One region of the Amycolatopsis sp. NPDC031561 genome, then DNA from elsewhere that is predicted to be linked to it. Evidence: riboswitches for the same ligand, from Rfam matches in the RefSeq annotation. Region 1 holds a riboswitch; each other region holds the start of a gene.
The links. Region 1 has a riboswitch for S-adenosylmethionine ahead of thrC (threonine synthase). Riboswitches for the same ligand answer to the same signal wherever they lie in the genome.
Positions count from the first base shown of each region.

Region 2: another riboswitch for S-adenosylmethionine. It lies ahead of ACZ5IK_RS03540 (methionine ABC transporter ATP-binding protein); the one in region 1 lies ahead of thrC (threonine synthase).
Region 3: another riboswitch for S-adenosylmethionine. It lies ahead of ACZ5IK_RS44090 (aminotransferase class V-fold PLP-dependent enzyme); the one in region 1 lies ahead of thrC (threonine synthase).

Region 1 is NZ_JBVILA010000007.1:222,520-232,694, reverse strand. Features, by position in the region: gene nadD (nicotinate-nucleotide adenylyltransferase) at 1-373, shown strand, start outside; gene rsfS (ribosome silencing factor) at 428-832, shown strand; gene ACZ5IK_RS17930 (histidine phosphatase family protein) at 829-1,443, shown strand; gene octT (diglucosylglycerate octanoyltransferase) at 1,447-2,172, shown strand; gene ACZ5IK_RS17920 (DegV family protein) at 2,183-3,028, shown strand; gene ACZ5IK_RS17915 (ComEA family DNA-binding protein) at 3,175-3,900, shown strand; gene ACZ5IK_RS17910 (ComEC/Rec2 family competence protein) at 3,897-6,302, shown strand; gene thrC (threonine synthase) at 6,320-7,585, opposite strand; SAM riboswitch class I at 7,598-7,730, opposite strand; gene holA (DNA polymerase III subunit delta) at 7,866-8,852, shown strand; gene rpsT (30S ribosomal protein S20) at 9,099-9,359, opposite strand; gene ACZ5IK_RS17890 (EamA family transporter) at 9,693-10,175, shown strand, end outside.
Region 2 is NZ_JBVILA010000001.1:726,874-737,048, forward strand. Features, by position in the region: gene ACZ5IK_RS03530 (DUF222 domain-containing protein) at 56-985, opposite strand; gene rsmA (16S rRNA (adenine(1518)-N(6)/adenine(1519)-N(6))-dimethyltransferase RsmA) at 1,176-2,015, shown strand; SAM riboswitch class I at 2,323-2,413, shown strand; gene ACZ5IK_RS03540 (methionine ABC transporter ATP-binding protein) at 2,624-3,634, shown strand; gene ACZ5IK_RS03545 (4-(cytidine 5'-diphospho)-2-C-methyl-D-erythritol kinase) at 3,756-4,721, shown strand; gene ACZ5IK_RS03550 (ABC-F family ATP-binding cassette domain-containing protein) at 4,789-6,561, shown strand; gene ACZ5IK_RS03555 (fatty acyl-AMP ligase) at 6,613-8,304, shown strand; gene ACZ5IK_RS03560 (DivIVA domain-containing protein) at 8,366-8,695, opposite strand; gene ACZ5IK_RS03565 (DivIVA domain-containing protein) at 8,695-9,054, opposite strand; gene pth (aminoacyl-tRNA hydrolase) at 9,214-9,810, opposite strand; gene ACZ5IK_RS03575 (50S ribosomal protein L25/general stress protein Ctc) at 9,821-10,175, opposite strand, start outside.
Region 3 is NZ_JBVILA010000047.1:19,155-29,329, reverse strand. Features, by position in the region: gene ACZ5IK_RS44110 (penicillin-binding transpeptidase domain-containing protein) at 1-566, shown strand, start outside; gene ACZ5IK_RS44105 (ArsR/SmtB family transcription factor) at 610-1,293, shown strand; gene ACZ5IK_RS44100 (potassium/proton antiporter) at 1,405-2,883, shown strand; gene ACZ5IK_RS44095 (M23 family metallopeptidase) at 3,026-3,709, shown strand; SAM riboswitch class IV at 3,873-3,987, shown strand; gene ACZ5IK_RS44090 (aminotransferase class V-fold PLP-dependent enzyme) at 4,020-5,396, shown strand; gene ACZ5IK_RS44085 (hypothetical protein) at 5,416-6,012, shown strand; gene lspA (signal peptidase II) at 6,037-6,600, shown strand; gene ACZ5IK_RS44075 (RluA family pseudouridine synthase) at 6,597-7,523, shown strand; gene ACZ5IK_RS44070 (AsnC family protein) at 7,530-8,507, opposite strand; gene ACZ5IK_RS44065 (DUF885 domain-containing protein) at 8,641-10,175, shown strand, end outside.

The sequences.
Region 1 (10,175 bases):
GGTCGACATCGACCGCGTCGGGCAGACCTACACCGTCGACACGCTGCGCGATCTGCGCGCGGAATACCCGGACGACCAGCTGTTCTTCATCACCGGTGCGGACGCGCTCGAACAGATCCTCACCTGGCGCAACGCCGACGAGCTGTTCGATCTGGCGCATTTCATCGGCGTCACCAGGCCCGGCTACCGGCTCAATTCGCAGCATCTGCCGAGCGGCAAGGTGAGCCTGGTCGAGGTGACCGCGATGGCGATCTCGTCCACCGCCTGCCGCGAACGGGTCGAAGGCGGGGAACCCGTCTGGTACCTCGTCCCCGACGGTGTGGTGCGCTACATCGCCAAAAAGGACCTCTATCGCAAGGACCGCCGTGGCTGACCGGGTACTCTCGTCGGGCGCACCTGCGAGTAAAGCCATCTTTTGAGGAGAACTGTGACAGCCACGTCCGAGGCACGAGAGCTGGCCGTAGCGGCCGCCCATGCGGCGGCGGACAAGAAGGCGAGCGACGTGGTCGTGCTGGACGTGTCCGACCAGCTGGTCATCACCGACGCCTTCGTGATCGCGTCCGCGCCCAACGAGCGACTGGTCGGCGCGATCGTCGACAACGTCGAGGAGCAGCTGCGGCTCGGCGGGCACAAGCCGGTCCGCCGCGAAGGCGCCCGCGAAGGCCGCTGGGTCCTGCTGGACTACGTCGACGTCGTCATCCATGTCCAGCACCAGGAGGAGCGTTCCTTCTACGGTCTCGAGCGGCTCTGGAAGGACTGCCCTCGTATCGAGGTCGCCGGTCTCACCATGCCGGATCAGGAGGACCCCGCCGACGCGCAAGGCGCCTCGTGAGTCCGCGGCGCCTGGTGCTCTGGCGCCACGGCGAGACCGACTACAACGCGGCGGGCCGGATGCAAGGGCATCTGGACTCCGCGCTGACGCCGGTCGGCTGGAACCAGGCCAGGTTCGCCGTACCCGCACTCGCCCGGTTTTCACCCGACCTGGTGATCGCTTCGGATCTTCGCCGCGCGACCGACACGGCCACCGTGCTCACGGAGGCCATCGGCGTCCCCCTGCGGATCGACAAGCGCCTGCGGGAAACCCATCTGGGTGAATGGCAGGGTTTCACCGGCCAGCAGGTCGACGAAGCGTACCCCGGGGAACGCGCACGCTGGCGGGTCGACGCGACCTGGGCGCCGCCGGGCGGCGAGTCGCGGGTGGACGTCGCGGAACGCGCGTTGGAGGTCGTCGCGGATCTGGACCAGGCCAATTCCGACGCCGGCGACGCCGTCCTGCTGGCCACGCACGGCGGCCTGATCATCGCGCTGACCGCGAAGCTGCTCGGCCTGCCGGTCCCGTCCTGGCCGTCGCTGGGCGGGATCGCGAACTGCCACTGGGTCGAGCTGGCCCGGCGTGACGGCAACTGGCGCTTGGCCGCCTACAACGCGGGAATCACCGGCTGATCCATGGCCCCGCGCCTCTTGGTGTTCGGCGATTCCCTCAGCTTCCACGGCCCGGACGGCCCGCTCGCCGCCGACGACGCGCGCCTGTGGCCCAATATCGCCGCCGAAGCGCTCGGTGGCGATGCGGACCTCGTCGCCGGGTTCGGCTGGAACGCCCGTGACGCCTGGTGGTCCCTGACCGGCGATCCGCGGGTCTGGGCCGACCTCCACCACGTCGACGCCGTGGTGCTGGCCATCGGAAGCATGGACACCCTGCCTTCGCCGTTGCCCACCTATCTGCGGACCGGGCTGCGCTACCTGCGACCCGACCAGCTGCGGCGGGTGGTGCGCAAGACGTATCTGGCGGCCCAGCCACGGCTCGCCGTCGCCTTCCGGGGACGTCCGGCGGTCCTTCCGGCGAAGCTGACCGTCCGCTATCTCGACGAGGCCGTCGGAGCCCTGCGGGTGCTGCGACCGGACCTGCCGATCTTCGGCATGCTGCCGTCCGTGCACCGGTCCGACTCCTACGGCCGCGTCCACACCGCCCGTTCCGGTGCCGCCGCGGCCATGGCCGCTTGGGGGCGCCGCGCGGACGTCCCGCTCCTCGATCTCGCGGCCGTCGTCGGCGATCACGTGCTGAGCGGCCGGGGCAATCCGGACGGGATGCACTGGGGCTGGGAAGGACATGCCGCCGTCGGCGCGGAAATGGCCCGCCTGATGGCCCCGGTGCTGCGCCCCGCGGCAACGTAGGCTGACTGCCGTGTCGGTCGCCGTAGTCACGGATTCCACCGCCCACCTGCCGGAAGGCTTCGCCGAACGGAACGGGATCCGGGTGGTCCCGCTGCACGTCCTCGTGGACGGCGTCGTGTTCCTCGACGGCGTCGAAATGGGCCCCGCGGCCTTGGCCGAAGCGCTCGGCAAACGCAGCATGGTGACGACGTCCCGGCCGACCCCCGCCGAGTTCGTCAAGGAGTTCCGCGCGGCGCTGGCCGAAGGCGCGGACGCCGTCGTGTCGGTCCATCTGTCCCGTGAGTTGTCCGGGACCTGGGAAGCGGCGGTGCTCGCGGCCCAGGAGGTCGGGCCGGACAAGGTGCGCGTCGTCGATTCGCGCAGCACCGCGATGGGACTCGGTTTCGCCGCCCTGCGAGCGGCGAGCGCCGCCGCGGACGGGGCCGATCCGGCCGAGGTGGAGGCCGCCGCGGTCGACGCGGTGAGCCGCTCGGAGACCTTGTTCGCCGTCGAGACCCTCGAATACCTGCGCCGTGGCGGGCGGATCGGCCCGGCGGCGGCCCTGCTCGGCACGGCGCTCGCGGTGAAACCGGTGCTCCACATGTCCGAGGGCAAGATCCAGCCGCTGGAAAAGGTGCGGACGATGAACCGCGCGGTGGCGCGACTGGTCGAACTCGCCGTGAAAGCGGCGGACGGCGGACTCGCCGACATCGCCGTCCACCACCTGGCCTCGCCGGAACGCGCCGTCGAACTGGCCAACCGGCTGGAAGAGTCCATCGACTGCCCGGAGGGGTGCGTGGTGTCGGAGATCGGCGCCGTCATCGGGGCCCACACCGGTCCAGGCGTGCTCGGTGTCGTGATCCAGCGGGTGGGTTAGGGAAACCCGCCACCATCCCACACGGCCCCGACGGAAACCGGTGATCCGGCCCCGCCCGAGGCCGGGTTGTCCACAACACCCCACTTGTCCACAGCCTCGCGATTCTCCACTGCCGCCCGCCACCCCCGCTCCGTAGCGTCGGTCACGTGTTCGACCAAACCGCCCGTCCACCGGGCTCCTCCGCCAACGCCAGGCTGGCGTGGCTGGCCGCGCAGCTGTCGCCGCCCGCCGCCCAGGGCCCGCCTTCGGGCAGGCTCGTTCGCCGCTGGGTGCCCGCCCGGTTCACGGCGGACGGGGTTCCGGTGAACCGGCGGTGGCTGGCCGTGGTGGCCGTGCTGATCGCGGTGGCCGTGATCGTGACCGGCGCGATCGCTTTGTTCGGACACCGGCCAGGGGCGGAGACCCCGCCGCCTCTGCCATCGGCCAAGGCCGCCGGAGACGTCCCCGCCGCGGCGGGCAAGGCGCCTCTGGTGATCAGTGTCGTCGGCCGGGTGCTCAAACCCGGCCTGGTCACGATCCCTCCGGGCGCACGGGTCGCCGATGCCCTCACGGCGGCCGGTGGGGCACCGCCCGGAACGGATCTGACCGGGCTGAACCTGGCCCGGCGGCTCACCGACGGCGAGCAGGTGGCCGTGGGTGTTCCTGTTCCGGCCGCGGCCGGAACAGGAACACCGACCGGGAAGCTCGACCTGAACACGGCCACGGCCGAGCAACTCGACTCCCTGCCCGGGGTCGGCGAGGTGATGGCCAAACGCATCGTCGACTGGCGGTCCGGGCACGGCGGGTTCACCACGGTCGAGCAACTCCGTGACGTAGAAGGGATCGGCGAATCCAAATTCAAGAAGATCCGGGAGTTGGTGTCCGTCGGATGAACCCGTCCGCCGATCCGTCCGAAGTGGACACCACGTCGTGGCGAGGTCAGGATCTGCGGCTGATACCGGCCGCGGCGACGGCCTGGCTCGGCACTCTCTCCGGGTTGCTCGGCGGCTGGTGGATCACGATGCTCTGCGGTGCGGCCGCCGTGGTGCTCGCGATCGCCGCAGGTGTCCGTGCCCGCCGGACGGCGTCCCGGTGGGTGGCGGGCCTGGGCGTGCTCGCGGTCCTCGGGGTGCTCACCGCCGGTCCGGTGGCGCTGCGGATCCGGGCCGCCGAGCACGACGACCTCCGTGCCGCCGCCGCACGGGGGAGCGACGCCACCATGAGGGTGGTGGTCACCGAGCGGCCACGTCCGGTCCGCGGTGCCGGATACGCCGATCGCCGGGCAGGCACCCGCCTGGTGGTCATCGCCGCGACGGTGGACGCCGTGGTGGCGGCGGAGCGGGTGGTGGATTCGGCAGGCCGAATCCTGCTGCTCGCTCCCGCCGAGGGGTGGACGGACCTGTTGCCCGGGCAGCAGGTCACCGCCTCCGGACGGCTCGCGCCGGCCGAGGGGGCCGAACTGACGGTCGCGGTCCTCTCGGTGCGGGGTCCGCCGTCGGCCCTCGGCCCGGCGCCTTGGTGGCAGCGAGCCGCGGAATCGCTGCGCACCGGGCTCCGGGACCTGTGCGCCGTCCTCCCGGAGGAGCAGGCCGGTCTGGTGCCCGGACTGGTCGTGGGGGACACGAGCACGCTGTCCCCGAGGGTCGAGCGCGAGTTCACGGACTCCGGCATGTCCCACCTGATGGCCGTGAGCGGTGGGAACGTGGCGATCGTCTGCGGCTCGATCCTTCTCCTCCTGCGAGTGCTCCGGGTCGGGCCGCGGACGTCCGCCGCCGCGGCCGCCGCGGGGCTCGCCGGGTTCGTGGTCCTCGCCGGGCCCGCGCCCAGCGTGCTCCGCGCCGGGGTGATGGGGGCGGTCGGATTGCTGGCGCTCGCACTGGGGCGCCGGGGTTCGGCGCTGCCCGCGCTGGCGTTCGCGGTGGCGGGGCTCGTCGTGGCCGATCCCGCGATGGCCGCCGACTTCGGGTTCGCGCTTTCGGTGCTGGCCACGGCCGGGTTGGTACTGCTGGCCCCGAGGTGGGCGGAGTGGCTGGTCGGACGCGGAGTTCCGGCCGGCTACGCCGAGGGGCTGGCCATCCCGCTGGCCGCGTTCGTGATGACGGCGCCGGTCATCGCGGGCATGGCGGGATCGGTCAGTCTCGTTTCGGTGGTGACCAACGTGCTCGCCGCGCCCGTGGTCGCCCCGGCCACCGTGTTCGGTGTGCTCGCGACCGTCCTCGGACCATGGTGGCCGTCGGCGGGGAGGCTGCTCGTCCGCCTGACCGAACCCGAGGCGAGCTGGCTCATCACCGTGGCCCGCCATGGCGCCCGCGCGCCGGGAGCGGTCGTGGACTGGCCGGATGGCTGGTGGGGCGGGCTGCTGGCGGCCGGTCTGCTCGTCGTGCTGCTCGTCGCCATCAGGCTGCGTCACGGCCGGATCCTGCTGGCGCTCGCCTTGGCCGGTGGGCTCCTCGTCTTCGTGCCGGTGCGGGTGCTGGCCCCGGCGTGGCCACCGGCGTCGTGGAGCGCCGTCGCCTGCGACGTCGGACAGGGTGACGCCGTCGTCCTCGCCACGGCCGAGCCCGGGAGGGCGATCCTGGTCGACACCGGGCCGGAACCAGGACCGGTGGACGAATGCCTCAGCAGGTTAGGGGTGGACCGCGTTCCGCTGATCGTGCTGAGCCATCTGCACGCCGACCACATCGGAGGCCTCGAATCCGTCTTCGAGGGCCGGTCGGTCGGGGCGGTCGCCGTCGGTCCGGGCAGGGCTCCCGCCTGGGCGTGGCGGCAGGTCGCCGACGAGACCGCGCGCCGCGGGATTCCCTTGCTGGAACTGGGGATCGGGCAACGGCTGGACTGGCCCGGACTGTCGCTGGACGTACTCGGGCCGCGATACGTCACCCGGCGCTCGGTCCTCGAACAGGACGGCACGGTGATCAACAACGGTTCGGTCGTCCTGCGTGCTGGGACCCCGGCGGGCCGGTTGCTGCTGACCGGCGACGTCGAACTCGCCGCCCAGGCCGACCTGATGGCCGAGGGCGCCGATCTGCGTGCCGAGGTCTTGAAGGTCCCGCATCACGGAAGTCGTTACACGGCACCGGATTTTCTCAACGCCGTCGCGCCGCGGGCCGCGCTGGTGAGTGTCGGCGCCGGAAACACCTACGGTCACCCGAATAAGTCCACTTTGGACAATCTGGGGGCGGTCGGTGCCGCGATCGCCAGGACGGACACGGACGGCGACACCGCGGTCGTCTCCGACGCGCGAGGCCTCGCCCTGACGCGACGGGGTGAGCCCCGTGGCCCGCCTCGTTCTTGAGGCGGGCCGCCGGGAACTCAGATGCCGAGAGCCTCGCGGACCGCGTCGGCCGAGGCGCTGACGGTGGCCTTCGGGCCGACCTTGTCCTCGACGGCGTCGAGGGTCTTGAGGCCGTCACCGGTGATCAGGAGAACGATCTCCTCGTCCGGGTTGAGCTTGCCGGTCTCGATGAGCTTCTTGGCCGTCGCCACGGTGACCCCGCCGGCGGTCTCGGTGAAGACGCCTTCGGTGCGGGCGAGCAGACGGATGCCCTCGACGACCTCTTCGTCGGTGACGTCTTCGATCGCACCGCCGGTGCGGTTGACCACGTCGAGGACGTAGGGGCCGTCGGCCGGGTTGCCGATCGCCAGCGAACGGGCGATCGTGTCCGGCTTGACCGGCTGGACGACGTCGTGGCCGGCGCGGAACGCCGCCGAGACGGGCGAGCATCCGGTGGCCTGCGCGCCGAACACCTTGTACGGCGTCTCGTCGACGAGGCCGAGCTGCCCGAACTCGCGGAAACCCTTGTCCACCTTGGTGAGCTGGGAACCGGAGGCGATCGGCACCACGATCTGCGAGGGAAGCCGCCAGCCGAGCTGCTCGGCGACCTCGAAGGCCAGCGTCTTGGAGCCCTCGGAGTAGTAGGGCCGGACGTTCACGTTGACGAACGCCCAGCTCTCCTGCTCGGCGGCGAGCTGGGTGGCGAGCCGGTTCACGTCGTCGTAGTTGCCGTCGACCGCGATCAGGTCGCCGTCGTACACGGCGGTGGTGAGGATCTTGGCGCGCTCGAGGGTCTTCGGGATCAGCACGACCGACCGCCAGCCGGCGCGGGCCGCCGCGGCGGCGACCGCGTTGGCCAGGTTGCCGGTCGACGGACAGGCGAGCACGTCGAACCCGAACTCGCGCGCGGCGGCCAGCGCGACGGCGACCACGCGGTCCTTGAACGAGTGGGTCGGGTTGCCGGTGTCGTCCTTGACCCAGACCTTCTTGACGCCCAACGCCTTCGCGAGCCTGTCGGCCTGGATGAGCCTGGTGGCGCCGGGTTCGGTGTTGGGGATTTCCTCGACGTTCGAGGGAACAGGAAGGAGTTTCTTGTAGCGCCAGATGTTCTTCGGCCCGGCTTCGATGTCCTCGCGGCGCACGCGGCCGAAGTCGTAGGCGACTTCGAGCGGCGAGAAGTCCTCGGCGGAAACGAATTCGGGGGCGAGCGGCTGCCGGTGTCCCTCTTCCTTCGACACCAGTTCGACGGCCGGTCCGAGATCCGGGGTCTTGGTGGTGGAGGTCGTGCCGAGGGTTGCGGTCATCGCGAGGTTCCTTCCTCATCTGCCCCGCCATGGCGGGCCGGAATTGGCACCGTGTTCGTCAGCTATCCCGCGATCGCGGAATGACAGGCTGACGCCGGTTGCCGGGGCTTCATCGGGCCGTTCCCTCTGCCCCTCTGGATGAGCGGTATTCGATTGTCGGCACGCGTTCGATCGCGTCGCCTCGCCAACACCGTACGACATGAGGCTCGGGTGGGGCCACCGTGCCCGGAACACGTCACCGGACAAAGCACCCGAGAGGACGAGTGGGAGGATCGTCACCGTGACGACGCAAGCTTCCGCCCCATCGCCGCTGGTCCTGGTTCTCGGTGAGGAAGAGCTGCTGATCGAACGCGCGGTCCGCAGCGCTTCGGACGCGGCCAAAGCTGCCGATCCGACGGCGGATCTGTCCCGGATCCGGGTGTCGGACCTCACAGTCCCCGCGCTCGCGGAGATGGTCAGCCCCTCGTTGTTCGCCGAGGGCAGGGTGATCGTCCTCGAATCCGCGCACGACATCTCGCAGGAGCTCGCCGACGGGGTGATGGCCTACGTCAAGGCGCCCGCCGAGGGCATCGTGCTCGTCGTCGTGCACAGCGGAGGCGGCCGGAGCAAGGCCGCGAAGGCGCTTCCCGCGGCCTTGAAGAAGGCCGGGGCGGAGGTCGTCGAGTGCCCGAAACTGACCAAGGCCGCTGAGCGGGAATCCTTTGTCCGCAACGAAGTTCGCCGGGTCGGCGGGAAGATCGACGGTGCGGCCGTGCTCGCGCTGATCGATGCGGTGGGCTCGGATCTGCGCGAGTTGTCTTCGGCCGCGACCCAGCTCGTCGCGGACGCCGGGGGAGCGGTCGACGAGCAGGCGGTCCGCCGCTACCACCGGGGCCGCGCGGACGTGAACGGGTTCGCCGTCGCCGAGAAGGCCGTCGCCGGCGACATGGCGGCGGCGCTGGAGTCACTGCGCTGGGCGATGCAGCTGGGCGTTCCGTACGTGCTGGTCGCGGACGCCCTCGCCGACGCGGTCCGGACGATCGCGCGGGTGTCCGGCGCGGGGCGCGGGAACCCGAACCAGATGGCGGGCGAGCTGGGGATGCCGCCGTGGAAGGTACGCAAGGCGCAGGGGCAGGCACGGGGCTGGGGGCAGGACGGTCTCGCCACCGCCATGCGGATCGTCGCCCGGCTCAACGCCGAGGTCAAGGGCGCCGCCGCCGACCCGGAATACGCGTTGGAACGCGCCGTCCTGGAGGTCGTCGCCGCACACGGCACCCCCAGCCGCTAACACACCCGCCGGACCACGCCCAGCGCTCACTGGACCGAGCCCGACGATCAACGCGCCCGACAACCGGACCGGCGGACTCGTCTCGCCGGAAGCGCGCCAGCGCGACGGCGAGACTTCACCAGTCGCGCGCCCTCTCTTGGGCCGAAGGCCCACGTAAACGCGATGAAGGGGCGCCTCCCCGCGCCACGTGAGTGACAAGCGGGTCGGCGCCCCTTCATCGCGTTTACGTCAGCGCGCGATTAAAAATCAGAGCGAGTTAGCGCGCTTCGCCAGCGCGGACTTCTTGTTGGCGGCCTGGTTGGCGTGGAGAACGCCCTTGGTCACGGCCTTGTCCAGCTTCTTGGCCGCGTCCTTCTGCAGCTCCAGGGCCTTGGCCTTGTCGCCGGAGTCGGCGGCCTCGCGGAACTTGCGGATCGCGGTCTTCACCGAGGACCGGATCGCCTGGTTGCGCTGACGCGCCTTCTCGTTGGTGGTGATGCGCTTGATCTGCGACTTGATGTTGGCCACGGGGGCGCTCCTCTTGACTCTCTCGGTGGTTTCACCGCCGCGCTGTGACCGGCCCTGCGCGCTCGTGAAAGCGGCGCGGGTTTCCTCCATGACGGAATGCCACACAGCGGTGAAGGGCCAGCTTAACAGTCGTCCCGGAGCGGATCTCGGCCGCCTCCGGAGGGGCTCTTGCGGTACGGTCGAGAGCGTAGTGCCTAGGGTTCCGCCGCCTGCCCGTTCAACGAAACACACAATCAGGGCAAGCGGGACAGGTCCGAGCGGCACCATCGGCGGGGCCGGAAGCACCGCCGTTCATCTGACGGGACAAAAGCCTGGAGGACCGGTGTTTTCCGCATGCGCGGAAAACGTGAAAGGTCCGCAGTGAACGCCACCGCCCTGTCCCTCGTCATCGCCGCCGCCGTCATTCACGCGGGCTGGAATCTGGCAGCCAAGCGGATCCGCCGTGGCGGAGCCCGGTTCGTCTGGGCGTACTACAGCTTGTCCGCGATCCTGCTCATCCCCGTCATGGCGGTTTCACTGGCCGTGGAGCCGCAACGTCCACAGTGGACATGGCTGCTGGCCGCCGCGGTCACCGCGGTGTTCCACGTCACCTACGGAGTCGTCCTCCAGCGGGGGTACGCCGTCGGTGACCTGTCCGTTGTGTATCCCCTCGCCCGCGGGACCGGGCCGCTGATCTCGGTGCTCGCGGCAGTCGTGCTGCTCGGGGAGCGACCAGGGCCGCTCGGCCTGGTGGGCGCGTTCCTCGTGGTCGCCGGGGTGCTGGTCATCGGTACCGGGCGGGCACCCGCCCACGCCGACGCCGCGGATCGCGTCGCT
Region 2 (10,175 bases), on a different contig from region 1:
CAGAAAATTCTCCTTCCTGAGGGTCATCGTGTGGGTTCCGCCCGCAAGGTGGCCCTCAGGCCGCTTTGGGCTCCGATGCGGATGAGGTTCGTGCGCCGGGTCTCGACAGCCGTGCCCACCAGCGCGGAGGCCTTATGTGGGCCAGATCCCCTACTCGTTCAGGTTTCTCGACAGGCTCCGCGTGCGGAGGCTGCTCGGCGGCCTGCTCCGAGCTTCGCCGAGGCAAGGGGATCTCCGGGCCGTCTGCCGCGAGATCCACGATCTCTGCGAAAGCATCACCACGTCTCTCCGCCGGAGTGCGGTCGTCGGGTTCTCCGTTCGGAGCCGGATGTGCCAGTGGCACCAGAAGCGCGTTCAAGCGGGCACCGGTCTCGGGATCGAGGTTGCCGCGCAGGTCCCACCGGCCGGTGCGTTTCTGACGCAACCAGAATTCGCTTCGGGGGTTTTTCGAGCCGGGGTCCTTGGTGTCACCCCCGTCCGGATCGAGACGCGCGAGCAGGTCTGTCCCGGCGGTCGTGACGTCGCGTGGTCTCGCGACGCCGGCAAGATCGACCAGGACCTTCTCGGCGTCGAGCCGGGTGTCTACGGGGACGTGCTCCGGCAGCCTCCGCATCACTTTGACGATCCGATCGATGCTGCCATCGGCCAGTACGCCGGTGGCGGCCGCGGCTCCGGTCAAAGGCGCGACGGGCGGAGTGGAAGTCCCGTCGCGCGCGCGTCTCGAGTTGAGCGCGAGTGCCCGGCCGGTCACCTTCTGCGCCTCGGCCCGGGGGACCCGGGCTACATGCTCGTAGAAGACGGCGATCGAGTTGTATCCGTAGAGCTCTCGGACACCTCGTGACTCTATTTCGGCCAGGATCTGGCCGACTTCGGCGAACAGACGTCGCCCTTCGCGCAGCCGTGTCTGCAACTCGTCGAGAAGCAGCTCGGGGTCACCTTCCGGCAGATCGAGCGGGAAGGCCTTGGGAGTGTTTGTGCTGGTCATCCCTCGATTGTCGGCCCAGAGTCGAACGAATGCACGGTATCGATCGGGTAGATGATGATCACGCTCCGGCGATGCCAACTTGCGCCGATCACTCTTGCGTGGGAAGCGGGCCGGTTCGGAAACTGCGGATGGATGATGCGGGCGGGTCGGGCGATCGGAGGCGCCCGCCAGGGCTGGCTACGATCGTCGGGTGACTGAACTGCTCGGGCCCGCGGAGATCAGGGCGTTGGCGGCCGAGCTGGACGTCCGGCCGACCAAGAAGCTCGGCCAGAACTTCGTGCACGACCCCAACACGGTGCGCCGTATCGTCGACCTTTCCGGGGTCGGTGAAGGTGACGTCGTGCTGGAAGTCGGGCCGGGCCTCGGCTCACTGACGCTGGGACTGCTCGCGACCGGCGCCGAGGTCGTCGCGGTCGAGATCGACCCCGTGCTGGCCGGGCGGCTGCCGAACACAGTGGCCGAACGCGGCGGAGCCGAAAGGCTGACGGTCGTCGGGGCGGACGCTCTGCGGATCAAGGCGGACGACCTGCCTGAACGGCCGACGGCACTCGTCGCGAATCTGCCGTACAACGTCGCCGTTCCCGTCGTGCTCCACCTGCTCGCCGAGTTGCCGTCGCTGACCAGCGGTCTCGTGATGGTCCAGACCGAGGTCGCGGACCGCATGGCGGCCGGCCCGGGGAGCAGGACTTACGGCGTCCCCAGCGTCAAGCTCGCGTGGTACGGGAAGACGCGCAAGGTCGGTGCGGTTCCCCGCTCGGTGTTCTGGCCCGTTCCGAACGTGGATTCCGCACTGGTCGCTTTCGAGCGAGGCGACGACGTCGTGTCGTCCGTGAGCCGGGAGCGATTGTTCGCGGTGGTCGATGCGGCCTTCTCGCAGCGGCGGAAAACCTTGCGTGCGGCGTTGGCGTCCTGGGCCGGATCTGCCGAACGCGCGGGGGAGTTGCTCGAGAAAGCGGGTATCGACCCCAAGACCCGCGGCGAGCAGTTGGACGTTCATCAGTTCGCTCGGATCGCAGCGGCGGCCGACTGACCGCTGCGGGCCAAGACCGTCTCGTAGGCTGACACGGCGCCCGGTCCAAAGGAGCGGTGTTTCCCCTGTCGCAGGTGTGACCGGCACCGCGCGGAGGCGAGTTCGCCGAGGTCAGCACGACTGCGTAAATCCTCTTTTGGATCTGCATGATCCATGCCTGTCTTAGCAGGCAGGGGCCTTTTGTGGCACTAGAATACTCGTAGTCTTCCCATTATGTGGATAGCCGATCCTGTATGATGGACGCGACCAGACGTGTGATCTGCGCCTACGTGCTTGCTTTCATCCAGTGGGATCGGTTTTACTCAGTGAGCCATCCCGAGCGACTGAGAGACCTGGCTCGCCGAAGTCGCAGCAACCACCCTCCACAGGGCAGGTGCTACCGCCAGGACCGATGGAGGCTGTGCCTAATGAACAGGGTCACCCACCCGCTCCTGCTGACCAGGCGACGCGTAGTCGACGAAGGTCGCCGCACGGTAAGTGCGTGTCGACGCTCAACCGTTACTGCCTGAGTCTTTTCCCTTACCTCTGAAGCCCGTCCGTTCGGACGGGTACTCGGTGACGGTTGGCGCGCTCGAAAGAAGCAGCGCCCCATTTGCATGGAGCCCTTCGTGATCACTGTCGAAAACTTGTCCAAGTCCTTTCCCCTCAACGGAAATCCCGTCGTCGCCCTGCGCGATGTCAGCGTGGACATCCAAGCCGGCTCCCTGTTCGGAGTCGTCGGTCCGGCCGGCTCCGGCAAGTCCACCCTCGCTCGTTGCATCGGGCTTCAGGAGCGCCCCGACCGAGGTGTCGTCCGCCTCGACGGCCTCAACACCGGGACCCTCGACGGGCGCCGTCTGCGGGAAATCCGCCGTCAGGTCGGTGTCGTGAACACCAAGGCGGAGTTGCTTGCCGAGCGCACCATCGCCGGCAACATCGCGTCGCCGCTCGAACAACTCGGCCTCGACGGGCCGCAGCGCCGTAACCGGGTCGGTAATCTGCTCGATCTGGTCGGACTCACCCCGCGAGCGGGGCAGCGGCCGGGCGAACTGACCGAGGGGCAGCTGCGCCGGGTGGCCATCGCCAAGGCATTGGCCGCCGGACCTTCCGTGCTCCTGGCCGACGACCCGACCGCGGGTGTGCAGCCCGAGGAATCCGGCGCGGTCCTGACCGTGCTCGACCGTGCGCGTGCCGAGCTCGGGGTCACCGTGCTGCTCACCACTCCTGACGCCGGCGTGGTGCGCCGTGTCTGCGACGACGTCGCGGTCCTGGAAGCCGGGGCGATCATCGAACGCGGAACCGTGCTCGACTTGGTCTCCGACCCGAACAGCCGGACCGCGCAGGCGCTCCTGCCTTCGATCGAAACCGGCCGTGCGCAGGCTTCGAAGTACGACCGCGCGGTGGACGTCGTGCTCGTCGGCTTCGCGTCGGTCGGTGCGCTGCTGCCTGAGGCGGCCGGTCGCTTCGACGTCGAACTCGCCACCATCGGAGGCGGCCTCACCCGGATCGGCGACACGCCCGTCGGCCGGTTCCGCCTCGGTGTGCGTGGCGAGCGCGCGGATGCCGCACTCGCCTGGATCGCCGAACGTGGTGGCCACGTGACCCACCCGGTCCGCGGGCCGCAGGGCGTCGCTGCTTGATTCCCCGACGAACGGGCCGCTCAGGACGAACTCTGTCCAGGGCGGCCCGTTTGCGTCCGCGTCGTCCTGTTCTCTTTCTCCTGGTGGCAGTACAAGTGGAGCGGGCACGTAGGCTTGTCTCGTGCTCGCCGTCGTACCGCCCCCAGTTACCGTCAGGGTTCCCGCCAAGGTCAACTTGCACCTGTCGGTCGGTGACGTACGCCCGGACGGCTACCACGAGCTGGTGACCGTTTTCCAGGCACTTTCCCTGACCGACGAGGTGACTGTCGCGGTCACCGAGGAGCCCGGCATCGAGGTCTATGGCGAAGGTGAAGGTTCCGTACCGACAGGGGCCAACAACCTTGCCTGGAAGGCGGCGCAGGCCCTGGCGGCCCACGTCGGCAAGGCTGATGGCGAGTCCAAGGTCCGGGTGGTGCTTCGCAAGGGCATCCCGGTAGCGGGCGGGATGGCCGGGGGCAGTGCCGACGCGGCCGCGACCCTGGTCGGGCTCGCGTCGCTGTGGAAGCTCGAGATCTCCCGAGATGAACTCGCTGGTATCGCCGCCAAGCTCGGCAGCGATGTTCCCTTCGCGCTCTACGGCGGGACAGCGTTGGGCACCGGCAGGGGCGAGCAGTTGGTTCCGGTGTTGTCGAGGCACACGTTCCACTGGGTCCTGGCGTTCGATCAGCGCGGTCTTTCGACCCCGCGGGTGTTCGGCGAACTCGACAGGTTGCGTGAAGAGGGCAGCCCGCCGCGGATCGGTTCGCACACTCCGGTGGTCGAGGCACTGGCGTCCGGTGACCCGCGGCAGCTGGCGTTGCTTCTTGGTAATGACCTGCAGGCGGCCGCGGTCTCGTTGCGTCCCGGGCTTCGCCGGACGTTGCGGGCTGGGGTCAACGCGGGTGCGCTCGCCGGCACCGTGTCCGGGTCCGGGCCGACCTGCGCTTTTCTGTGCGCGGACGCGCAGTCGGCCGTCGAGGTCGCCGCGGAGCTGTCCGGCGCGGGTGTCTGTCGTACGGTGCGCGTCGCGCACGGGCCTGTTCCCGGAGCCCGGCTGGTGGGCGGGGACGACGCGCCGCGGCCGGCGCCGCCTCGGGTGCACGCATGAGGATGTCCGAAATGGACATCGACTAATTCGTTGTGGTGCAAGCTTTTTGGAAAGGATCGGCTGAGGCATGGCCAACTTGGTCAACCTGGAGTCGGTGAGCAAGTCCTTCGGGGTGCGCCCGCTGCTCGACGGTGTTTCGCTCGGTGTCGCGGAGGGGCAGCGCATTGGCGTCGTCGGTCTCAACGGGGGCGGGAAGACGACATTGCTGGAGGTCCTCGCGGGGATCAGCGAGCCGGACACGGGGCGGGTGAGCCAAGTCCGCGGCCTGCGGATGGCCGTGGTCACCCAGCGGACCGAACTCCCCGTCGGCAGCACGGTCGGCGACGTCGTGCTGGAGCGCTACGGTGCGGAGCACGAGTGGGCCGCTGACGCGCGAGTCCGGTCCATTATGGACGGTCTGGGGATCACCGCTCTCGGTGTCGAAAAATCGACGACGAATCTGTCCGGTGGCGAGCGCCGCCGTGTCGCGCTGGCGGCGGCCCTCACGGGTGAGCTGGACCTCGTGGTCCTCGACGAACCGACCAACCACCTTGACGTCGAAGGTGTGCGCTGGCTCGCGGATCATCTGCTCAACCGGAGGATCGCGGTCGTGGTCGTGACCCACGACCGGTGGTTCCTCGACACTGTCGCGAGTGTGACCTGGGAGGTCACCAACGGTCGCGTCGAGCAGTACGAAGGCGGTTACGCGGACTGGATCTTCGCGCGGGCCGAGCGGGCGAGGCTGGCGGCGACGGCCGAGGAGAAACGGCAGAACCTGGCACGCAAGGAGCTCGCGTGGCTACGCCGTGGTCCGCAGGCCAGGACTTCGAAGCCGCGCTATCGGGTCGAGGCGGCGGAGGCGCTGATCTCCGACGTGCCGGAGCCGCGTGATTCGGTCGAACTGCAGGCGTTCGCCCGGCGACGGCTGGGAAAGACCGTCCTGGAGGTCGAGGACGCCACTTTGACCGTCGGCGACCGCACCCTGCTCGATCACGTCACGTGGCGGATCGGTCCCGGCGATCGGATCGGCCTGGTCGGCGTCAACGGGTCGGGCAAGACGACGCTGCTGAAGCTGCTCGGCGGTGACAAGGAGCCCGAGACGGGGCGCCGCGTCCAGGGGAAGACGGTCAGCCTCGCGCATCTTCGGCAGGAGCTCGACGATCTGCCCGGTGACCTGCGCGTCCTGCAGGCGATCGAAGAGATCTCAGGAAGGGTCGTGTTCGGCAAGCAGGAGCTCTCCGCTTCGCAGCTGGCCGAAAAGCTGGGGTTCCCCGCGGCGAGGCAATGGACCCCGGTCGAAGACCTTTCCGGTGGTGAACGGCGCCGTCTGCAGCTGTGCCGGCTTCTGATGGCCGAGCCCAACGTGCTGCTGCTCGACGAACCGACGAACGATCTCGACATCGACACTTTGCAGCAGCTGGAAGATCTGCTCGATTCCTGGCCGGGCAGCCTCGTCGTCGTCTCGCACGACCGGTACCTGGTGGAACGTGTTTGCGACACGATCGTCGCCTTGTTCGGGGACGGGCAGGTGACCCATCTGCCGGGCGGGATCGAGGAGTACCTGGACCGGCGCGCCAAGAGCCTGGAGAAGGCAGGGAGCGACAGGAAGCCGGGCAACAAGCAGGCCTCCGAGCCCAAGAAGAGCGCCGCGGAACAGCGGGCGGCGCAGAAGGAACTGTCCCGCCTCGAGCGCAAGCTCGACCAGCTCCACGCGAAGGAAGAGAAGCTGCATACGGCCCTGCTCTCCGCGGCGACCGATCCGTCGAAGCTCATCGAGCTCAACACTGAACTGAAGGCTGTCGAAACGGAGAAGGAGGAGGTCGAGGCCCAGTGGCTCGAGACCTCCGAAGCTATCGAGTGAGTTCACTCGACGGCGAGCGGGTCGTCCAGGGCGGACAGTACTGTGACGCGCATGAGTCGGTTCGTGGACACGCTCGTCGCCACCGCGGCGGGGCGAGGTCAGCAGCGGGGAATGGTCACCGGGGAGCCCAAGGAGCCGGTTCGGCGGACCTGGGCCGAGATTCACGAGCAGGCCAAAAGGGTCGCCGGGGGTCTGGTCACAGCAGGGCTCGAGCCGGGCAAGGCGGTGGCGGTGCTGGCCGCGGCGCCGTCGCTGATCGCGCCGACGGTGCAGGCGGTGTGGCTCGCCGGTGGCAGCGTGACGATGCTGCACCAGCCCACCCAGCGCACCGACCTCGCCGAGTGGGCCGAGGACACCGTTCGCGTGCTGCGGATGATCGGATCCGGGCTGGTTCTGCTCGGTGAGCCGTTCGACCAGCTGGCGCCCGTGCTCACCGAGCACGGCATCGCGTTCCAGGTGATCACCGAGCTGCTCGAGGCCGAACCACTGGCCGAGCCCGTGCCGACGGCCGAGTCCGATACCGCGCTCCTGCAGCTGACCAGTGGGTCGACGGCCGATCCGAAGGCCGTTCAGATCACCTACGGAAACCTGTATTCGAACGTCAAGGCGATGGTCGATCGCGCCGAGTTCGATTTCGACGTCGACGTGATGGTCTCGTGGCTGCCCACCTTCCACGACATGGGCATGGTCGGCTTCCTGACGGTTCCGATGACGTTCGGCGTCGAACTCGTCAAGATCACGCCGCTCGAGTTCCTGTCCGGGCCGTTGATCTGGCCGCAGCTGATCAGCAAGTACAACGGCACGACCACGGCCGCGCCGAACTTCGCGTACGCGATCGTCGGCAGGCGGATGGCTCGTGTCGACGACGACAACGCATACGACCTCTCGAAGCTCCGGATCGCGCTGAACGGCGCCGAGCCGATCGACGAAACTGCTGTGCAGACGTTCGTCGAGGCAGGGGCACGATTCAAGATGCCCGCCGAGTGCGTCTTCCCGGCCTACGGCATGGCGGAGGCGACTCTCGCGGTTTCGTTCGCGCCGCTGTTCACCGGACTGACGCTGGACATCGTCGAAGCCGACGCGCTCGAGGCGGACAACCGTGCGGTACCGGTGCCCGAGGGCGACCCGCGGCGCGGGACCGACGACGTCCGTTCCTTCGCGGTACTCGGGCCGCCGCTCGATGGGCTCGAGGCCGAGATCGTCGATGACGAGGGCACCGTGCTCGGCGAGCGCCAGGTCGGGGAGATCCGCCTGCGCGGCGAGGCCGTGACGCCGGGGTACCTGACCATGGAAGGTCCTCTCGCGACACAGGACGAGAACGGCTGGCTGCTCACCGGCGACCTCGGTTACCTGGTCGACGGCATGATCGTGATCTGTGGCCGTCGCAAGGACGTCATCATCATGGGCGGCCGGAACCTGTACCCGACCGATATCGAGCGGGCGGCGACGTCGGTCGAGGGGGTTCGGGCCGGGAACGCCGTGGCCGTGCGGATCGACGCGGGCAGCCGCCGGGAGCGGTTCGCCGTCGTCCTCGAATCGAAGCTCGCCGGGGATCCGGACACGGAGAAAGCGCTGGCGAAGGAAGTCGCGGCCAAGGTGCGCGGCGCGGTCGACATGCGGCCCTTCGCGGTCGTGGTGCTTCCGGCGGGGAGCTTGCCCAAGACGCCTTCGGGCAAGGTGAAGCGGGCCGCGACCGCCACCCAGTTCGCGGACAGGATCGCCAAGAACGCGGCGACCAGCTGACACGAGAGGGCCGGGACCGCGAAGATCGCGATCCCGGCCCCCTTTCAGCAGCTTCCGTGGGTCAGCGGCGTCGCCAGGGCGGCTTACGGGTGTGGGTGTGCTCCAGGGCCGGCGCTATGTAGTAGCTGGCGGCCTGGGAAAGCCCGGCTAGCGTGCCTTCGACGTCCCGGAGGAACGCGTCGACGGCTGTCGGGTCGTAGCCTCGCTTCGAGAGCGGCGCTTTGGCGAACGCCACGTTGTGGACGTCCGAAACCGACAGGTCGTCGTCGCCGTCGAGAGTCGCGGCGACCCGTTCGAGGAAGGCATCGACCGCGGGTTCGTAGTAGCCGCGGGCGCCGATCGGTGCCCGGTCGAACTGCCGGGTCCTGGCCTCGAACGCGGTGACGGGCACTAGCGCTTCCGCAGGAACTCGACGGGACCGCGGTCCGGAACGGCGCGTTCGGCGGTCGCCTGGTCCTCTTCACGCGCGCCGGGTACGCCGAGCACGTGCTGGCCGGTCCGGTGGGCGAGCTGTCCTTCGACCTTGTCGAGGAAATCGTCGACTTCGCGCTCGTCGTAGCCGCGCTTCCCGATCAACGGACGCGAGAACATGACGTGGTGGACCTCGGCTGCCGTCAGGTCGTCCCGGTCCGAGATCGTGTCCGCGATCCGCTCCAGGAACGCGTCGACCTCGTGCTTGGCGTATCCGCGCCGTCCGATCGGGGCGTTCGGGAAAGTGGCGCCGGTGATGTCTTCGGCCGTAAACGACATGAAACTCTCTCCGGTTTCGGTGGGGAATGCGATCTCCGCATCCCGTCCTAACGGGTTTGAGAGTTTCCCGGAAGAGTCCGCGCTATTCCACGACTCGATCAGGGGCGTGGTGAAACGCCTTCGAGTGACGAGATGTAACACACCGCCATGTGAGCGGGTTCACCCAGCGTGGAAGGTGTTCTGGGCCGCGGTGAGGCCGGTGCTGATAAGCGCTTCAACGGCGTCGGCGCAACGATCGATCTCGAAAGCGAGCTCTTTGCGTTCGACCGTTGAGAAGTCTTTCAGCACGAAATCGGCCGGATCCTGCCGTCCCGGAGGACGTCCGACGCCGAAACGGACGCGGTAGTAGTCCTTGGTGCCGAGAGATTTGGTGATCGAGCGGAGACCGTTGTGGCCGTTGTCACCGCCGCCCAATTTCATCTTGAGGGCGCCGAAGTCGACGTCCAGCTCGTCGTGGACGACCACGACACCGGCCGGGGGGATCTTGTAGAACCGGGCCGCGCCGACCACGGGGCCGCCCGAGAGGTTCATGTACGAGCGCGGCTTGGCCAGGACCACTCGCTGCCCGGAAAGTCTGCCTTCGAGGATCTCGGCACCGCTCTTGTGGGCTTTGAACTTGCCGCCGACACGGCCGGCGAGCTCGTCGAGCACCATGAAGCCGACGTTGTGCCTGTTGCCCGCGTATTGGGGGCCGGGATTGCCAAGGCCGGCGAGCAGGATCTGCTCGCCGGCCCCGGGAAGTACTGCTTCGGTCACACGAGTGACTTTATTCGGCGGTCTCGGTGGCGGTCTCTTCCGCCTCGGCAGCGGCGTCTTCGCCCTCGAGCGCGGATTCGGACGGCGACTCGTTCACGGCGACGACCAGGGCATCGGGGTCGGTGACCAGGGAGGCGCCCTTCGGCAGGACGACGTCCGAAGCGTTGATCTGGGTGCCGGCGACGACGCCCTCGACCGAGACCTCGACCTGCTCGGGGATGTGCAGCGCCTCGACCTCGATCTGGATGGCGTCGAGGTCGGTGGTGACCAGGGTGCCCGGGCCGGGGGTGCCGGTGACGACGACGGGGATGTCGACGGTGACCTTCTCGCCGCGGATGACGACCAGCAGGTCGACGTGCTCGATG
Region 3 (10,175 bases), on a different contig from region 1:
AGACGGCCTTCGCCGCCTCGTGCAACACGACCTTTGGGCGGCTCGCCGGGCAACTGCCCGCGGACGGCCTCGCGAAGGCCGCGAGCCAGTTCGGTCTCAACGCCGACTTCGAGATCCCGGGACTGGCGACCGAGACCGGCAAGGTGGAGCCGTCGGCGGGCGGCGACGAGCAGGTCGAGGCCGGGATCGGGCAGGGAAGGGTGCAGGTCAGCCCGCTGGGCGCGGCGCTCATGGCCGCCACCGTCGCCACGGGGAAGCCGGTGGTGCCGAAGCTGTGGCAGGGGCTCGAGACCAAGGTCAACACCGGCTACCAGGCCCCGCCGGCCGGGGTGCTGAACCAGGTCCGGGCGATGATGCGCGAGGTCTGCACGACGGGGACCGCGAAGGCGCTGAAGGGCAGCGGCGCCGTCTTCGGCAAGACCGGGACGGCGCAGTTCGGCTCGGGTGCCGACGCCAACGGCTGGTTCGTCGGGTATCGCGGCGACGTCGCGTTCGCCGTCATGCTCGAGGGCTCCAACGATTCCGGGCCCGCGGTCCGGCTGGCGGCGAAGTTCCTGGCGGGCTGACGTTTCGGCCGTCGCCGAACCGTGCGTCTTCTACGGTGAACTCATGGAAACGATCGCCTTGGCCGAGGTCGCGGCCGTGCTCGCCGATCCGAGCCGCGCGTCGATGTGCCTCGCGCTGCTCGACGGACGTGCCTGGACTGTGACCGAGTTGGCCGGAGCGGCCGAAGTCGCCGCGTCAACGGCGAGTGAGCATGTGACGAAGCTGACCGAGGCCGGCTTCGTCGTGCGGGTCAAACAGGGGCGGCACAGCTACGTCCGGATCGCCGACCCCCGGGTGGCGGAGCTGATCGAGCATCTGGCGCAGCACGCCGAGCATCGCCCGGTGAAGGGGTTGCGCTCGTCGGTCCGGGTGAAGCGGCTCGAATTCGCCCGGACCTGCTACGACCACCTGGCCGGGACGGTCGGGGTCGCGCTGCGGGACGGGATGCTCACCGCCGGGCTGATCGACGAGGCCGACGGCCTGACGTTGACCGGTCGCGGACGCGAGGTGCTCGGCGCCCTCGGGGTGGAGATCGCCGAAAGCCGCCGTCCGATGCTGCGCGACTGTCTCGATTGGACAGTGCGGCGTGATCATTTGGCGGGCCGGGTCCCGGCGGCATTACTGTCTCACGGAGTGAGTGCCGGCTGGTTGTCCCGTGAGGGCAACCGCGCGGTGAAAGTCCTGCCCGCGGCGGAGAAACCGTTCGCGGAACTCGGGGTGGACCTGGTGGCCCTGCGGAGTCCGTAAAGGACAGTCTGTAACACAGGCTATCCGGACGGTTTTCGACCGGTACACGAACGAGTGACGATCACCGCCTCACTATTCTGGAGCCCTCACGGCGACCGGACGGGAGGCGACATGGAGCAGCTCCCGCTCATTCTCGGTACCGGTGGTGCCGTCCTGCTCGTCGCCGTGATCGCCGTCCGCGTGTCGATCCGGGTCGGCCTTCCCTCGCTGCTGCTCTACCTGGGCATGGGGGTGCTACTCGGCGAAGCCGGGTTCGGCATCCAGTACGACAACCCCGAGCTCACCCAGTCGCTCGGCCTCGCCGCGCTGGTGATGATCCTGTCCGAAGGTGGTCTCACCACCCGGTGGACGGCCGTGAAACCCTCGCTGGGCATCGGAATCGCACTGTCCACAGTGGCCGTCGCGGTGAGTATCGCGGTCACCGGCGCGGCCCTGCACTGGCTGCTGGGCCTCGACTGGCGGATGGCGTTGCTGTGGGGCGCGGTGCTCGCCTCGACCGACGCCGCCGCGGTGTTCTCGGTGCTGAGATCGGCGGGGGTCGGGAAGCGGCTCGTCGGCGCGCTGGAGATCGAGTCGGGCATCAACGACGCCCCGGCGTACATCGCCGTCGTCGTGCTGGCCGAGGGCACGACCATCGACTGGTCGCTGCCGCTGCTGGTGGTCTACGAACTCGCCGCCGGGCTGGTCATCGGCCTGGCCTTCGGCTGGATCGGCGCGCACGCGCTGCGACGGGCCGCGCTGCCGGCGACCGGCCTGTATCCGCTGGCCACGGTCGCTGTCTGTGTCGTGGCGTACTCGAGCGGGCAGCTGGCGCACGCCTCCGGCCTGCTCGCCACCTACGTCGCCGCCCTGGTGCTGGGGAACTCGAAGCTGCCGCACCGGTCCGACACGCTGTCCTTCGCGGAGGGGCTCGGCTGGCTCGCGCAGATCGGGCTGTTCGTCCTGCTGGGCCTGTTCGCCTCGCCGAGCCGGATCTTCGAAAGCCTGATCCAGGGGCTGGTCGCGGGCGCCGTCGTGCTGCTGCTCGCCCGTCCGCTGTCGGTGGTGCTGTCCGCGCTGCCGTTCAAGATCCCTTGGCGAGAACAGGTGTTCCTGTCCTGGGCCGGGTTGCGCGGGGCCGTCCCGATCGTGCTCGCGCTGATCCCGCTGTCGTCCGGGGTGCCCGGTGCGCAGGAGCTGGTCGACGCCGTGTTCGTGCTGGTCATCGTGCTGACCCTGCTCCAGGGCGCGACGCTGAGCCCGCTCGCGAGAGTGCTCGGGCTGGCCCAGCACGCCCAAGCGCACGAGATCGACGTCGACTCCGCGCCGCTCGACGAGATGGGCGCCGACCTGTTGCAGGTCCGGATCAATCCCGGGTCGAAGATGCACGGCGTCTATCTGGCGGAGCTGCGGTTGCCGATCGGGGCGACGATCAGCCTGCTCGTGCGCGACGGCATCGGCTTCACGCCCAACAAGGACACCCGGCTCCAGGAACGTGATCAGTTACTCGTCGTGACCACGTCCGACGCCCGTGACGCGGCCGAACGACGCCTCCGGGCCGTCGACCGTGCCGGACGCCTCGCCAGGTGGAAGGGCGAATCCGGCCAATAGGTCACGAGATCGCACCAGTCTTTCGTCGGCTGATCTCAGAAATTTCACTACGAGTTGTTCCCTTTTGTACTCCTTTTGGATTACTTTCCCCGCAATCCACTCCATCGAATGGGTGAGTGTCACGGGGTAAGGAGTACGCAAGGTGACGAAACTTCCTGTGCGGTTCGCCGGTCTGGGGGCCACCGCCGTTCTCGTCGGGGTGGTTCTCTCGGCGCCGCCCGCGGCCGCGGCCGCGGGCGCGTTCCCGGCGTTCGGCTTGCCGTTCGACACCGGCCAGACGGTCTACTCGGCGGGGATCCACTCGGACAACGGGACCTCCGGCGTGAAGAACGCCATCGACTTCAGCCCGGGGGACAAGACCGTTCGCGCCCCGCTCGCGGGGACGGTCCGGATCCAGCACTGCGACGGCGGCGACTGGGTGACCGTCGACCACGACGGCGGCTGGCGGACCGGGTACTACCACATGGAGGGCATTTCGGTCACCGACGGCCAGCGGGTCGTCCCGGGCGACGCCCTCGGCCGGACCGGCAACGCGCTGCCCTGTGGCGGCAGCAGCACCGGCGCCCATGTGCACTTCACCCTGTGGACCCTGCCCGCCGCCGCCAAGGGCGGTGACTCGCGCGACTTCGGCGTCGGCGCGGGCAACTGGAACGGCATGTCCTACGACGAGGTCTCGACCAAGGTCGCCGAGGCCTACGGCGAAGCGGTCGACGGCAAGACCTTCGGCGGCTGGCAGTTCGCCGCGGGCACCGATCAGTACTCGGGTACGGCCACCGAGGTCTCGTCCCGTGCGACCATCCCCCTGCCCGGCCGATTCCGCGTCTGACCTCCCGCAATTCGTCCTCTAGTTGCGGTACTTGCACGTGCAAGTACCGCAACTAGAGGACGAAACGCGGGGGTTCTCCTCGGTCGCGGAACGCGTGACCGGCGTCTCAACATCCGGACGAGGGGTGGCTCGATCGCGGGTGCATCCGCTAACTTCGTTCGTAGGTCACGAGTGTCAGCGTCAAGCCCCGGCTAGCTGACCGGCAACCCTCCTTCCGCGGTGGGGTGCCCCGGGTGAGGACCTGGCTCGTCGCGTGGTGCGGCGGGCAAGCGCGGGATCCTCGTCGGGTCCCCAGGCCCGGAGGATGACGATGACTCTCGCTCTCGAACGCACCAGCACCCCCGCCACCCCCTCCGCCACTGTCGCGGAAACCGTTGCCACCCGCGAAATCCCGGCCGTGGCGTGTGCCGATCTGCGGGTCCCGCTGGTCACCGGCGGCGACATCGGGTACGCCAACCTCGACCACGCGGCGAGCGCTCCCTGCCTGGACAAGGTGCGCGACGCCGTCGACGAGTTCCTTCCCTGGTACGCCAGCGTCCACCGCGGCGCCGGGTTCGCTTCGCAGGTCTCCACCAAGCTTTACGAGCGGACGCGCGGAATCCTGCGGGACTTCGTCGACGCGCGGTCGACCGACACCGTCGTGTTCACCCGCAACACCACCGATTCCTTCAACCTTCTCGCGCGCAGCCTGCCGAAGCACACGTCGGTCGTCGTGTTCGACACCGAGCACCACGCCGCGCTGCTGCCGTGGAAGGGCCCGAACGTCCGCCGGATCCAGACCCCGCGCACCCGCCTCGCCGCGGTGTCCGCCGTGGACGAAGCGCTCGCGGACTGCCCTCAGGGCCCGCGGCTGGTCGTCATCACCGGCGCGTCCAACGTGACCGGGGAACTGTTGCCGGTCAAGGAGATCTCCGCCGTCGCGCGGCGGCACGGCGCCCGGATCGCGCTCGACGCCGCGCAACTCGCGCCGCACCGCCGGATCTCCCTGCGCAAACTGGACGTCGACTACATCGCGATCTCGGGGCACAAGCTGTACGCGCCCTTCGGGGCCGGTGCGCTGATCGGCCGCGCGGACTGGCTGCGCGCCGCCCAGCCGTACCTCGCCGGTGGCGGCGCGACGAAGCTCGTCACCCGCGACTCCGAAGACTTCGGCGTGGTCTGGAACGCCGGCGCCGAGCGGCACGAAGCCGGTTCCCCCAACACCGTCGGCGTCTACGCGCTCGGTGTCGCCTGCGAGACGCTGGCCGGGAACTGGGACGCGATCGTCGCCCACGAGGACGAGCTGCTGGCACGGCTGCGCCGTGGTCTCGCCGGTGTCCCCGGTTTCGCCGAGCTGCGGCTGTTCGACGCGCCCGTCGACCGCGTCGGCACGCTGAGCTTCGTCGTCGACGGCTTCGACCCGGGCTGGCTCGCCGCGGTTTTGTCCGCGGAGTACGGCATCGGCGTGCGGGACGGCGCGTTCTGCGCGCACATCGCGACCAAACGACTCATCGCCGCCACCGGTTCGACCGGTCAGCAGGCCGTCCGGGTCAGCCTCGGCCTCGGCAGCACCGCCGAGCACGTGGACCGGCTCGTCCTGGCGCTGCGCCAGATCGTCGCCCGCGGCGCCCGCTGGCAGTACGAGAAGCCGGAAGGCCGCTGGGTGCCGGAGAACGACCCGCGGGAGCTTCCCCCGTTCTGCGCCTGACCCACTACTCTCCCCTCGCATGGGGAGCGAGCGACCGCGTTACTGGTTTCCGCTGGCGTTGCTGGGTTTCGCCCAGCTGACGGTGGTGGCCTTGTCCGTCGGCACGAGCCGTTCCGAGGGGTGGTTCGCCTACGCGCCTCCTCTCGGGCAAGGGCAGTACCAAGGGCTTTACGGCGTGGAGATGAGCCGTGAAGCCGTGTCCGCCGTTTCGGTCATCGGCATGAGCCGGATGGACGACTGGCTGTTCGCCGTGCTCGCGGTGTACCTCGGCACCGTGCTCTTCTATGCCTTGCGGTCGAAGCGCTTGCCGTGGTGGAAGGTCCTCGCGATCGCTCTCGGCGGGCTGGTCGCCATCGTGCTGGCGGATCTGGTCGGCTACTGGGAACTCGACATGGACGGCGACGCGCGGAGCGCGATCCTGGTGACGCTGGGCCTGGTACTGCTCGCCTGGCTGGACCGCAGCGTGCTGGTGCTGGTCGTGGCCGCCGCGTTCGTGCTCTGCGCCGTCGTGGTCGCCCAGGGACAGCTCGCGCTGGTGCTGTCGTCGCTGGTCGCGCTCGCCGGGGCGTTCGCGGCCCTGCTGAGCAGGCCGAAGACAGCCGCCGAGGAGACCTGAGCACGCTCCGTGGACAATGGGGGCGTGAGTACAGAGCCCGAAACCGAACCACCGGCGCCGCCGCTGCCCAAGAAGCGCGTCGCCGTGGTGTTCGCCGTCGCCGCGGTGCTGTGGGGGATCGACCTCCTCACCAAGCAGATCGCCGTGTCCACGCTGGAGGGCAAGCAGCCGGTCGAGTTCCTCGGCGGGCTGGTGTACTTCCAGCTGGTGCGCAACCCCGGTGCCGCCTTCTCGATGGCGACCGGGCTGACCTGGGTGCTCGCGCTGGTCGCGGTGGCGGTCGTGGTCGCCATCGTCTGGCTGGCCCGGCGGCTGCGCTCGGTCGGCTGGGCGATCGGCCTCGGCCTGGTGCTGGCTGGCGCGCTCGGCAACCTGACCGACCGGATCTTCCGGGCCCCCGGCCCGCTGCAAGGACACGTCGTCGACATGATCTCCGCGTTCGCGCCGAACGGGCAGGGCTGGGCGATCTTCAACGTCGCCGACTCCGCGATCTGCGTCGGCGGGGTACTCATCGTGATCCTTTCCTTGCTGGGCAAGGACTACGACGGATCGTCTACAAAGGACAAGAAGAAGGCGGCGAGCGCATGAGCGCGCGGATGTTGCCCGTTCCCGACGGGCTCGACGGCATGCGCGTCGACGCGGGGCTGGCGAAACTACTGGGACTTTCCCGCACGGTCGTGGCGGAACTCGCCGAATCCGGCGAGATCCTGCTCGACGGCAGGCCCGCCGGGAAGTCGGACAGGCTGGCCGCGGGCGGGCTGCTCGAGGTGACGCTGCCCGATCCGGCGTCGCCCATCGAGGTCGTCGCGGAACACGTCGACGGGATGAAGATCCTGCACGACGACGACGACATCGTGGTGATTTCGAAGCCGGTCGGTGTCGCCGTGCACCCGAGCCCCGGCTGGAACGGGCCGACCGTCGTTGCCGGTCTCGCCGCCGCCGGGCTGCGGATCGCGACGTCGGGCGCGGCCGAACGCCAGGGTGTCGTGCACCGGCTGGACGCGGGCACCACCGGCGTGATGGTCGTGGCCAAGAGCGAGCACGCGTACACCGTGCTCAAGCGGGCGTTCAAGGAACGCACCGTCGACAAGGGCTACCACGCCATCGTCCAGGGCCACCCGGATCCGACGCGCGGCACCATCGACGCGCCGATCGACCGGCACCCCCGGCACGACTACAAGTTCGCCGTCGTCCAGGGCGGACGGCCCAGCGTCACGCACTACGAGGTCGTCGAGGCCTTCCGTGCCGCGTCGCTGGCCCAGATCAAGCTGGAGACCGGCCGCACGCACCAGATCCGCGTGCACTTCTCGGCCCTCAAGCACCCGTGCGTCGGCGACCTGACCTACGGCGCCGACCCGGTGCTCGCGCGCAAACTCGGGCTTTCCCGCCAATGGCTGCACGCGAAGACGCTCGGCTTCGCTCACCCGTCCGACGGGCGCTGGGTCGAGTTCGAGTCGGAGTACCCGGACGACCTGGCCAACGCGCTGCGGATCCTGCAGGACGAGAACTAGGCCGGGCTAGTCGTCGATCGACCAGGTCAGCGTGCGCTCGTCGGGTTCCGGCCGAGGCGACCAGCGCACGGCGACCACGCGGGTGGCGTCCGGCAGCACGTAGACGGTGTGGCCGCCGAGGGTCTCGCCGGGCCGGACGCCGATCTTGTGCGGCGGCCGCGAGGTCAGGGACACCGGCGCCTTCGTGACCGGCTTGCCGTCCGCGGTGAGCAGTTCGAGGTAGTTGTCCGGCAGCGAGACGAACGGGATGTTCCCGCGGTTGGTGATCTCGGTGTGCACCACGACCGACCGTTCCCCGGCTTCCAGGGAGTAACCCGCCGCGCTGAACAGGTAGTCCGCCGGATCCTGGACCTCGAGCAGCTGGACGGTGAGCTGCTCGCCCTCCAGGCCCTGGGTCTCCATGACGTCGCCGGTCTTGCCCTTCTTGCCCTCCGGGACCTGCCGCGGCGCGGGCTGCTGCTCGTCGCCGCGTGCCCACGACGCCGTCTGCGGGACGCCCCAGGTGCTCATCACCGGGTCGGCGGGCGCCATCGGGGGAGCGGCGAACTGCGGCTGAGGGGCGGGCGGGCGCTGCTGCGGCGGTGCCATCGGCTGACGGACCGGAGCCGACGGCGGGCCGGGGTAGCGGCCTGACGGCGTTCCGTGCACGTTGTACGGCCCCGACGGCGTCCCCTGGACGTTGTACGGACCCGAGGGGGTGCCCTGGACGTTGTGCGGTCCGGATCCCTGCGCGGGCGGACGCTGCTGAGGTTGCTGCTGCTGTGCCCAGGAAGGCGGCGAGCTCGCGATGGCGGCGCGTAGCCCGTTCGGGTCGCTTTCCACGCCGACGAGCAGCGGCAACCCGCTGCCGGAGAGGGCGACGAGCCGGTACGCGACCTCGCGCGGATCCATCCCCACCTTGGCCGCGAGTTCGTGTACGGCCGCCTTGCCCAGGTCCGCGAGGGCGGCGAGCAGACGGATATCCACGGGATCGGTCACGGCCACGTCCGGGAACGCTACCGCCTCGCCCCCGGCGCCGCGGGAGTGCCCGCCCGCGTGCCGCAAAACCCGGCTTCGGTAGGTCGTGGTCTCCATTAGGGTCGGGGATACCGCCTCCACCGACCCCTGGGGAAGAAACATGAGCGAAGTCTCCGCCCTCGCCGACGAGTTCGTCGAAGTCCTCTTCGACGCCGAGCCGGTCACGCCCGCTTTGCAGGGCTTCCGCCCGGAATCGACCGGGCTCACCGATCTCAGCGAGGCCGCGGGAGACGTCTTCCGCGCGAAGCTCGCCGGCCTCGCCGAGCGGGCCGAAGCGCTCGGGACCGACGGCTTGAGCGCGGAGGAGAAGACCACCCGGGACGTCCTGATCGCGTCGGCGCGGGCGAAGATCGCGCTGCTGGACTCGCGGTTCGTCGAGTTCACCATCAGCGACCTGTTCATCTCGCCCGCCGCCGAGGTGCTGACCGTGCTGCCGATGATGTCGGTCGGCACGGGCGCGCAGGCGGAGGCCCACCTCGGGCGGATCGCCGCGATCCCCGAATTCCTCCGGCAGGCCGCTCAGCGGCATCGCGACGGCGTCGCCCGCGGCCTGGTCCCGGTCGCGTACCTCGTCGAATCCACCGTCGCGTACCTCGACCGGCACCTCGCCGACCCGTCGGCCGACCCGCTGCTGCGCCAGCCCGCGCCCGACGACGACTTCGAGACCCGGCGCGCCGACCTGCTGCGCGACGTCGTCCGGCCCGCGATCACGGAGTACCGCGAGGTGCTCGCGAAGGAGATCGCGCCGCACGGCCGCCCCGAGGACAAGCCCGGCGTCTGCTGGCTGCCCGACGGCGAGCGCATCTACGCCCTGCTCGCCGAACTGCACACCACGACCGTCCGCACCCCGCGTGAGCTGCACCAGACCGGGCTCGACGTGATCGCGAACCTCGCCGCCGAGTACCGCGAGTACGGCTCGAACGTCTTCGGCACCACCGACCTCGCGGAGATCTTCAGCAAGCTCCGCACCGACCCGGCGTTGCGCTGGTCCAACGCCGACGAGATGCTCGATTCCGCCCGCGCGGCCATCACCAGGGCCGAAGCCGAGGCGCCGAAGTGGTTCGGCCGGATCCCGCCGCAGCCGTGGAAGGTCGAGGCGGTCCCCGCCGAATCGGCGCCCGGCGCGCCCGCCGCGTACTACATGTGGCCCGCGATCGACGGCTCCCGGCCGGGCATCTACTTCGCCAACACCCACAAGGCCGAGGAGCGGTTCCGGCACGCGGCCGAGGCGACGGCGTTCCACGAGGCCATTCCCGGGCACCACTTCCAGCTGAGTCTCGCGCAGGGACTCTCCGAACTCCCGTTGCTGCGCCGCATCGGCGACTTCAACGCGTACGCCGAGGGCTGGGGCCTCTACACCGAGCGCCTCGCCGACGAGATGGGCCTGTACTCCGACGACGTCGCGAAGCTCGGCATGCTGACCATGGATTCGATGCGCGCCGGGCGCCTTGTCGTCGACACCGGCCTGCACGCGCTGGGCTGGAGCCGCCGCCAGGCCATCGACTTCCTCACCGAGAACACGCCGATGGCGCTGGTCGAGATCGAGTCCGAAGTGGACCGTTACATCGCCTTCCCCGGCCAGGCGCTGTCGTACATGGTGGGGCGGCTGGAGATCCAGCGCATCCGCGAAGAAGC